DNA from 2 places in the Pseudoalteromonas sp. MQS005 genome. Region 2 is predicted to be linked to the other one. Evidence: predicted binding sites of a transcription regulator. Region 2 holds the regulator's gene; the other holds the start of a gene.

Evidence for each region. Region 2 encodes sigma-54, which starts transcription at its own class of promoters, with help from an activator protein. Its sites were predicted from a motif close to GTTGGCACGNNNNTNGNNT; they were not measured.
Region 1: the regulator sigma-54 is predicted to act here: its motif matches at 1,972-1,990, upstream of fliE (flagellar hook-basal body complex protein FliE).

What each region holds. Positions count from the first base shown of each region.
Region 1 covers NZ_LYRQ01000003.1:108,753-113,376, reverse strand. The annotation lists gene A9479_RS02615 (PAS domain-containing sensor histidine kinase) at 1-451, shown strand, start outside; gene A9479_RS02610 (sigma-54 dependent transcriptional regulator) at 448-1,872, shown strand; gene fliE (flagellar hook-basal body complex protein FliE) at 2,030-2,362, shown strand; gene fliF (flagellar basal-body MS-ring/collar protein FliF) at 2,383-4,098, shown strand; gene fliG (flagellar motor switch protein FliG) at 4,091-4,624, shown strand, end outside.
Region 2 covers NZ_LYRQ01000020.1:17,192-21,815, forward strand. The annotation lists gene A9479_RS08865 (KpsF/GutQ family sugar-phosphate isomerase) at 1-341, shown strand, start outside; gene kdsC (3-deoxy-manno-octulosonate-8-phosphatase KdsC) at 342-893, shown strand; gene lptC (LPS export ABC transporter periplasmic protein LptC) at 890-1,444, shown strand; gene lptA (lipopolysaccharide transport periplasmic protein LptA) at 1,434-1,973, shown strand; gene lptB (LPS export ABC transporter ATP-binding protein) at 1,970-2,695, shown strand; gene A9479_RS08890 (RNA polymerase factor sigma-54) at 2,765-4,264, shown strand; gene hpf (ribosome hibernation promoting factor) at 4,291-4,578, shown strand; gene ptsN (PTS IIA-like nitrogen regulatory protein PtsN) at 4,583-4,624, shown strand, end outside.

The DNA.
Region 1 (4,624 bases), on a different contig from region 2:
ACTAAGTGAAGTTAAAACCGGTGCCGATGCTATGGTAGCGCTCAATGATAGCGAATTAAATGTGAGCTTACCTGAACCCGATATTGAAATTATGGGTAACAAAACAGCATTGGCAAGCGCAATTCAAAACCTAATTCATAATAGTATTCAAGTCATTGGCAGTGGCGCACAAGTACATCTTAGTGCTTTGCGTGATATGCAAGACCCTGATTATGTCCGCATTAGTGTTAGTGATAATGGCCCTGGGCTTGATTTAGCACAAACTGAGAAAATATTTGAACCCTTTTATACCACTAAAAGCCAAGGTACTGGTTTAGGACTTGCCGTTGTAAGTTCAGTGGCCAGTGCACATCAGGGACGTGTTGAAGCAGACAACAACCCACAAGGGGGAGCAATTTTTAGTATGTTGCTACCTATTAGTGTCACATCTAAATTAGGGGAGTCACAATGAGTAACACTATTTTAGTTGTAGAAGATGACGCCGGACTTCGTGAAGCATTAATTGATACGCTTGAAATGTCAGGTATAGCCTGTATGGCCGCCAATAGTGCCGAGCAAGCCATGGTGCTACTAAAAAAAGAAGTATTTTCATTGGTGGTCAGTGATGTACAAATGGGCGCAATGAGCGGCTTGGATTTATTACGTAGTATTAAATTAAATTACCCTGATTTACCCGTACTAATGATGACGGCCTATGCCACTATTGATGATGCTGTAGAGGCTATGCGTTTAGGCGCGATTGATTATATGGCTAAGCCATTTGCACCAGAAGTGCTATTGAATATGGTGAGTCGTTACTTACCAGAAAAAGAAAAAGAAACAGACGGGCCCATTGTCGCCGACCCTAGTAGTATTCAATTACTCGAACTTGCTAATAAAGTTGCTCGTTCAGATGCCAGTGTGATGGTGCTTGGGCCAAGTGGCTCTGGTAAAGAAGTACTGGCGCGTTATATTCATGACAAATCAAAACGCTGTAATGAACCGTTTGTTGCGATTAACTGTGCTGCTATTCCTGAAAATATGCTCGAAGCCACTTTATTTGGTTATGAGAAAGGCGCGTTTACCGGTGCTATTCAAGCTTGCCCTGGTAAGTTTGAACAAGCACAGGGCGGTACTATTTTACTTGATGAAATCACCGAAATGGATTTAGGCCTGCAAGCCAAGCTGTTACGTGTACTACAAGAGCGTGAAGTTGAGCGTTTAGGTGGTCGTAAAACCATTGCACTGGATGTACGTGTGCTTGCCACAAGTAACCGAGAGTTAAAAGAAGCGGTTGCTGAAAACCAGTTCCGCGAAGATTTATACTATCGACTCAATGTTTTCCCACTGCTGTGGCGACCACTGTGTGAGCGCCCAGGGGACATTATTGTGTTGGCTAAACATTTGATTGAACGTCACTTAAGTAAAAGCAAAGAGCCAATGGCGTATTTAGATAGCAGTGCAGAGCAAAAACTGCTTAGCCATAGCTGGCCCGGTAACGTACGCGAACTAGATAACGTTATCCAGCGAGCATTAATTTTACGTAGTGGAAATAGTATTGATGAGCATGCTATTTTTATCGAAAATCTAGCCCCAACGCATTTTGTGGCAGAAACTAAAGCTGACATTGAGCCTGTAAAAAGTAGTCTCAGTAACGCTTATTATGATGAAAAAGCAGCGCCTGCAGATGAGCAAAAAAATGATTTGTTAGCCGTCGATACTGGTAGTTACAAAGATGAGCTTAAAGATAAAGAACATCGTATTATTTTAGAAACCTTGGCACGCTGCCAAGGAAAACGCAAAGAGGTCGCCGAAACCTTAGGTATTAGCCCGCGTACATTACGCTACAAATTAGCACAAATGCGTGATTTAGGTATTTCCCTCCCAGCATAACCCCCATAAGCCCTAAGTTCAATCACTTGAATTTAGGGCTGTCAAAACTCTGACTGCTTAATTGTTTCATTTAAGGTATTGTTTTAATTGGTTTTAATTTTTGGCATGTTTTGTGCTTTATTCACTTTAAGAGTTTACTGCATTATCAGAGACAATTATGAAAATTCAAAACAGTGCTTTATTTCAAGAAATGCAATCAATGGCTGCAGAGGCCACACGTAGTAATCAAGTTAATAACTTGCCAACGCAAGTGCAATCAACCTCTACAGCACAGTTTGGTGACATGTTGAGTAATGCCCTTAATACAGTGCATGAACTTCAGCAAGACACAGGACAAAAAGTAAAAGCGGTAGAGAATGGCGACAGAAGCGTATCACTTGCCGAGGCTATGATTGCTTCGCAAAAGTCTTCTGTGGCATTTGAAGCTACGGTACAGGTTCGTAATAAGCTTGTTGAGTCTTATAAAGAAATTATGAACATGCCTGTTTAACTAGGTAGTGGAGAATTATTGTGGCGCAATCTAATCAATCTACAGATCTGGCACTTGCTGATGGCATGATGGAGCAAAGTGAAAACGAAGATCAACAAGAGCAAAAATCAGGCTATTTCAGTGCCCTTGGCGGTGTTGATGTTTTACGTCAAATTACCCTGATTGTTGCATTAGCTATTTGTTTAGCCATTGCTATTTTCGTTATTATTTGGGCTCGTCAGCCAGATATGCGCCCTTTAGGTAAAATGCAAACTGAAGAGTTAATAGAAACACTCGACTTTTTAGATGCACAAAAAATTGACTACCAACTTGATGGCAATGTGGTCTCGGTGGATGAAACTGAATATCAAAATATCAAGTTATTGATGACCCGTGAAGGTTTAGATCAAGGGCCTACTTCAGGTAGCGACATTATTATGCAAGACATGGGGTTTGGGGTAAGCCAACGTTTAGAACGTGAGCGCCTTAAACATGGCCGTGAGCAACAACTTGCCCGTACTATAGAAGAGCTAAATAATGTTACTCGCGCCAAAGTATTGTTAGCGATTCCCAAAGAAAATGTATTTGCCCGTAGAGAGAAAAAACCCTCTGCGACTGTTGTACTTACTCTTAAACGCGGTCGCTCTCTAGATGGCGAAGAAGTTGACTCGGTTGTTGATATGATAGCTTCAGCGGTACAAGGGCTTGAGCCTTCGCGCGTTACTGTGACCGATCAAAATGGTCGTTTATTAAATTCAGGCTCGCAAACCTCTTTAGCTGCACGCTCGCGTAAAGAATACGATATAGAACGTAAACGTGAGCAAGAATACCTAGAAAAAATCGACAGTATTTTGATCCCCGTGGTTGGATTAGGTAATTACACCGCACAAGTAGATTTAAGTATGGACTTTAGTGCGGTAGAAGAAACACAAAAACGTTACAACCCAGATTTACCTGCGGTAAGAAGTGAAACGACCTTTGAAGAAAATAATATTGGTGGCCTAGCGGTTGGTATTCCAGGCGCGCTTACTAATCAGCCACCAGTTAACTCAACTATTCCTGAAGATGCGATGGCGGGCGGTGCAGGCACTGCAACCTCACCGAGTAGAACTCACAAAGAAGCCACTCGTAACTATGAACTCGATACCACTATTTCACATAAGCGTCAGCAAACTGGAGTGATCCGCAGAATAAGCGTCTCTGTTGCGGTTGATTACCTGCCTACGGTGGGTGAAAATGGTGAAACAACTATGACGCCACGCTCGGTTGAAGCCCTGTCAAATATTCGTCGCTTGTTACAAGGTGGCGTAGGCTTTGATATGCAACGTGGCGATGCACTTGAAGTAGTGACCGTACCATTTGTTCGTGAAGACTCAGCGCTTGATTTTGAGTTGCCTTTATGGGAACAAGATTGGTTTATGAAAATGATGCGCTTAGTATTAGGTGCACTGGTTATTATTGTACTGATTTTAGCTGTCGTTAAACCTATGCTTAAACGCTTAATCTACCCAGATAATACACTTGAAGAATACGATGAAGATTCTCTTAGTTCAGGTGTTGATCTTGGTGACAGCACATTAGATATGCTAAATAATGACTTTGATTCTGCTTCTGTTGGCTTCTCAAGCGATGGTACACTACGCTTACCAGACCTACACGGCGACGAAGACTTACTCAAAGCGGTTCGTGCCCTTGTAGCCAATGAACCAGAACTATCATCACAAGTAGTGAAAGCGTGGTTAACAGAAGATGACTGATCAAGAACAAAAACAACTACCTCAAGCGTTTGATGTTGATAAACTTGATGGTGTAGATAAAGCGGCAATATTATTGCTGAGCTTAACTGAAGAAGATGCAGCGCAAATCCTCAAGCACTTAGAGCCAAAACAAGTGCAAAAGGTCGGTATGGCCATGGCGGCAATCGATGATTTGTCGCAAGCTAAAATTAGCGCGGTTCATAATTTGTTTATTGAACAAATTCAAAGTTTTAGTACGATTGGTTTTCAGTCTGAAGACTTCATCAAAAAAGCACTTACAGCCGCATTAGGTGAAGATAAAGCCGCCAGCTTGATAGACCAAATAGTGATGGGCTCAGGCGCTAAAGGTCTTGATTCATTAAAATGGATGGACTCTAAACAGGTGGCTAACATTATTCGTAATGAGCATCCACAAATTCAAACAATTGTTCTCTCTTACCTAGAGCCTGAACAGTCGGCTGAAATTTTAGCGCAATTTCCTGAAAAAGTGCGTCTCGATTTAACCATGCGTATTGCTAATTTAGAA
Region 2 (4,624 bases):
CTATCATTAACGAGACGCAAACGATTAAAGATGCCTTAATTGAAATGTCGGCCAAAGGACTCGGCATGACCGCTATTGTTGATAGTGACCAGCAATTATCAGGCCTGTTTACCGATGGCGATTTACGCCGTATTTTAGAGCAACGTATTGACATTCATAGCACTGAAATTAATGTTGTGATGACCAAGTCGTGTACTACAGCCACCCAAGAGATGCTCGCGGCTGAAGCGTTAAATATTATGGAACAAAAACGTATTAATGGTTTAATTGTAATTAATGAGCATAATCAACCGATTGGCGCACTAAATATGCAAGACTTACTTAAAGCGGGAGTGCTATAAATGCAATTTGAAGATCTCTATCAACCGCTAAGTGATGATGCAAAGGCGCGCGCAAAAAAAGTAAAGCTATTAATTTGTGATATTGATGGTGTATTTTCTGATGGCCGTATTTACCTTGGAAACCAAGGTGAAGAACTCAAAGCATTTAACACCAAAGACGGATTTGGTATCAAAGCCCTGATTAACAGCGGTTTTGAAGTCGCCGTAATCACTGGGCGCCATTCTCATATAGTGCAGCAACGTATGAGCAGTTTAACCGTACAACATATATATCAAGGCCAAGAAGACAAGCTTATAGCCTATCAAGAATTAAAACAAAAATTAGCGCTTAGCGATGAGCAAATTGCTTATATAGGTGATGATGGCCCAGACATGCCAGTAATGGAGCAAGTCGGTTTTGCGGTTGCCGTAAACGATGCTCATCCACTTATTAAACGTTTATCACATTATGTAACCCAACTGCCCGGCGGTTTTGGTGCGGTAAGAGAGCTAACAGACTTACTTATGCTCGAAAATAACAAGCCACTAACTAGCCAAGGAACGAGTTCATGAATGTAGCGCGCATTATACTGAGCGTTTTATTCATAAGCTGTATGGTTTGGCTCTGGTATCCTTATTTTACTAAGGTTGATATTACTGCAAGCGAAGAAACACAAGTTATTGCTAAGCCTGATTATACCGCTATTGAGCTAAAACAAACAGCTTATAATGAACAGGGTAAAGTGAGCCATAAGGTAACTGCGGTAAAAATGGAGTTGTATCAACAACTCGGTTTTACCTTTTTTGAAAAGCCTATATTCACTTTATACAACGAGCAGCAAACATGGCGTATTAACGCCGATGAAGCCACCCTCTACGACGACCGTCAACTGGTGTTAGAGGGTAATGTAACCGCTCAAAACTTAGTAGATAACGCCATGATCGATACGATCACCGCCCAGACCATCAATGTTGATATAAAACTATTAACCATGCAATCACAGCAGCCTGTCGTTATTACAGGACCTAATTTAAAAATCACAGGTAAAGGCCTTGAGGCCGATTTAAAAACCGAGGTGATTAAACTTATTAACCATACGCGAACCCTATATTATGACCAATAACCTATTTAAAATTTTAATTGTTCCCTCACTATTAATTGCTTTTAACAGTAATGGCGCTGAACCTGCTGAAGCCCCCGCTGCTAATCAAATTTCAATTAGTGCAGATAAGCAAGAAGGTCAATTAAAAGAAAACGTAGGCATTTTTGAGAAAAATGTTGAAATTATTCATGGTAATCGCCGTATCACAGCTGACCGTTTAGAAGTGCACAAACGCGATGACCTAGGCGATAACAAACAGTTATTAATTGCCACAGGCAGCCCTGCATATTTTGAAGAAACACAAGCTGATGGCACCATAATGAGTGCCAGTGCTAATGAAGTGCGTTACGATGTGTCGCTGCGTTTTTTAACCTTAATCGGCGATGCAAGCATTGCTCAAGCAGGTCAAAAAATAACAGCTAAAAGTATCACTTACGATATCGAGCAGCAGTTAATTAGCGCAGAAAAAGACGAAAACTCAACAGACCGTGTACACACTATTTTAGTCCCTGTTGAAAATAAAAAAGAAGATGATAAAGGCCAACCATGAGCACATTAAAAGCAGAGCTATTAGCTAAAAGCTACAAAGGTCGTGAAGTTGTAAAAAACGTTGGCCTAGAGGTTGAAGCTGGCAGTATTGTGGGGTTACTTGGCCCTAATGGTGCAGGTAAAACCACCACTTTTTATATGATTGTAGGCCTTGTCCCTAGCGATAAAGGCAAAATATCAATTGATGATAAAGATATTACTTTATTACCGATGCACAGCCGGGCGCGTTTAGGGATTGGTTATTTACCGCAGGAGTCGTCTATTTTTAGAAAGCTGACTGTTTATCAAAACTTAATGGCTATCTTAGAAACACGTAAAGAATTAAATAAACAACAACGCGAAGATACCTTAAATAATTTACTTGATGAATTTAGCATTCAGCATATCCGCGACAGCCAAGGTATGGCCTTATCAGGTGGTGAACGTCGCCGCGTTGAAATTGCTCGCGCGTTAGCAGCAAACCCTAAATTTATCCTTTTAGACGAACCCTTTGCGGGGGTTGATCCTATCTCAGTATTAGATATTAAAAAGATTATAGAGCATCTTAAAAACCGTGGCATTGGCGTACTTATTACAGACCATAACGTGCGCGAAACACTTGATGTTTGTGAAAAAGCCTACATAGTTTCTCATGGGGAGTTAATTGCATCAGGCACTCCTGAATACGTATTAAACGATAAAACAGTACGCGATGTTTATTTGGGCGAGCAGTTCAAGCTCTAATATGTGTGTTATTCCACTAAGCATCTGCTAAGATTAATCATACTAATTTAAAAGGATTGTTAGAGATACATGAGGCAATCATTACAGCTGCGCATGGGCCAGCAACTTACAATGACTCCACAGTTGCAACAAGCAATTCGCTTATTGCAACTCAGTACATTGGATCTCCAGCAAGAAATTCAAGAAGCGCTCGATAGCAACCCCTTGCTTGAAGTTGAAGAACACGATTACAGCGAAGACACTGCAGGTAAAAACGAACAAAAAGCCGATAACGATGACTTAACGCTAAGTGCCTCAGCTGACGATAAACCTAGCGAGTATGAGCAAGACAGCGGCGAAGCAATGACCAAAGACACCATTAGCGATGATATGGCTATGGATGTTACTTGGGATGAATATATGAGCGCAGCGCCTGCCTCTTCATCGGGCCCAATGCCAGAAGATGAATCTATTTATCAAGGCTCTTCGACTGAAACGCTGCATGAGTATTTAATGTGGCAACTTCAATTGACGCCGTTTAGCCCTACCGATGAAGCGATAGCTATTGCAATTGTAGAAGCTGTGGACGACTCAGGGATTCTAACCCTTAGCTGTGAAGAAATATTAGAAAGCTTTAACCAAGAAAACGACGGCGAAGATGAAGTTGAACTTGACGAAATAGAAGCGGTACTAAAGCGTATTCAACTATTTGATCCAGTGGGAATAGCCGCGCGTAGTTTACAAGAGTGCTTGTGTATTCAGCTAAATCAATTTGATAAAGACACACCTTTTTTAAACGAAACAAAAATGATCTTAACCGATCATATTGATTTACTTGCTGCACGTGACTATCGCACGTTGATGAAAAAAACAAAGCTTAAAGAAGATGAGCTTAAAGAAATCATGACGTTGATTCATACGCTCAGCCCAAAACCGGCAGACACTATTGTTAGAGAAGAGTCTGAATACGTTATTCCTGATGTGTCGGTTAAAAAAGTTAAAGGTCGTTGGGTAGTTGAATTAAACCCAGATAGCATGCCTAAGATCAGAGTAAATAGCCAATATGCAGCTATGTCGCGTACGGTTAAATCAAGTGGTGATAGCCAGTTTATTCGCTCGCACTTACAAGAGGCTAAATGGTTTATAAAAAGCTTAGAAAGTAGAAATGACACGCTACTTAAAGTAACCAACTGTATTGTGCAGCAGCAACAGGCCTTTTTTGAACACGGTCCTGAGGCTATGAAGCCTATGGTGCTTAACGATGTGGCTGAAATGGTGGAAATGCACGAGTCGACTATATCGCGTGTTACTACGCAAAAATACATGCATACACCACGTGGCATTTTTGAGCTTAAATATTTCTTTTCAAGCCATGTAAGTACTGAAAATGGTGGCGAATGTTCATCAACAGCAATACGTGCATTAATTAAAAAATTAATCGCTGCAGAAAACTCAGCTAAACCATTGAGTGATAGTAAAATTGCAGATATATTGGCAGAGCAAGGAATTAAAGTAGCGAGGAGAACCATTGCAAAATATCGCGAATCTCTAGCTATTCCCCCGTCTAATCAACGTAAAAGTTTGATTTAAGGCGTACAACAAAGAGGAAAATGTTTATGCAACTGAATTTAACTGGTCGCCATGTAGATATTACCGACTCGCTTAGAGACTACGTAAATAGTAAATTTTCGAAGTTACAGAGGCACACTGATCACATAACGAATGTGCACGTTATTCTCGATGTAGAAAAACTAAACCAAAAAGCTGAAGCAACCGTTCATGTTAGTGGCGCTGAGATTTTTGCCTCTACTGAGCATCAAGATATGTATGCCGCTATAGACTCGCTCATTGACAAGCTAGATCGTCAAGTAATTAAACACAAAGAGAAACTTGCTCGACACTAACACTATGAAACTAAGCTCACTTATCTGTCAGGACTGCAGTAAAGCT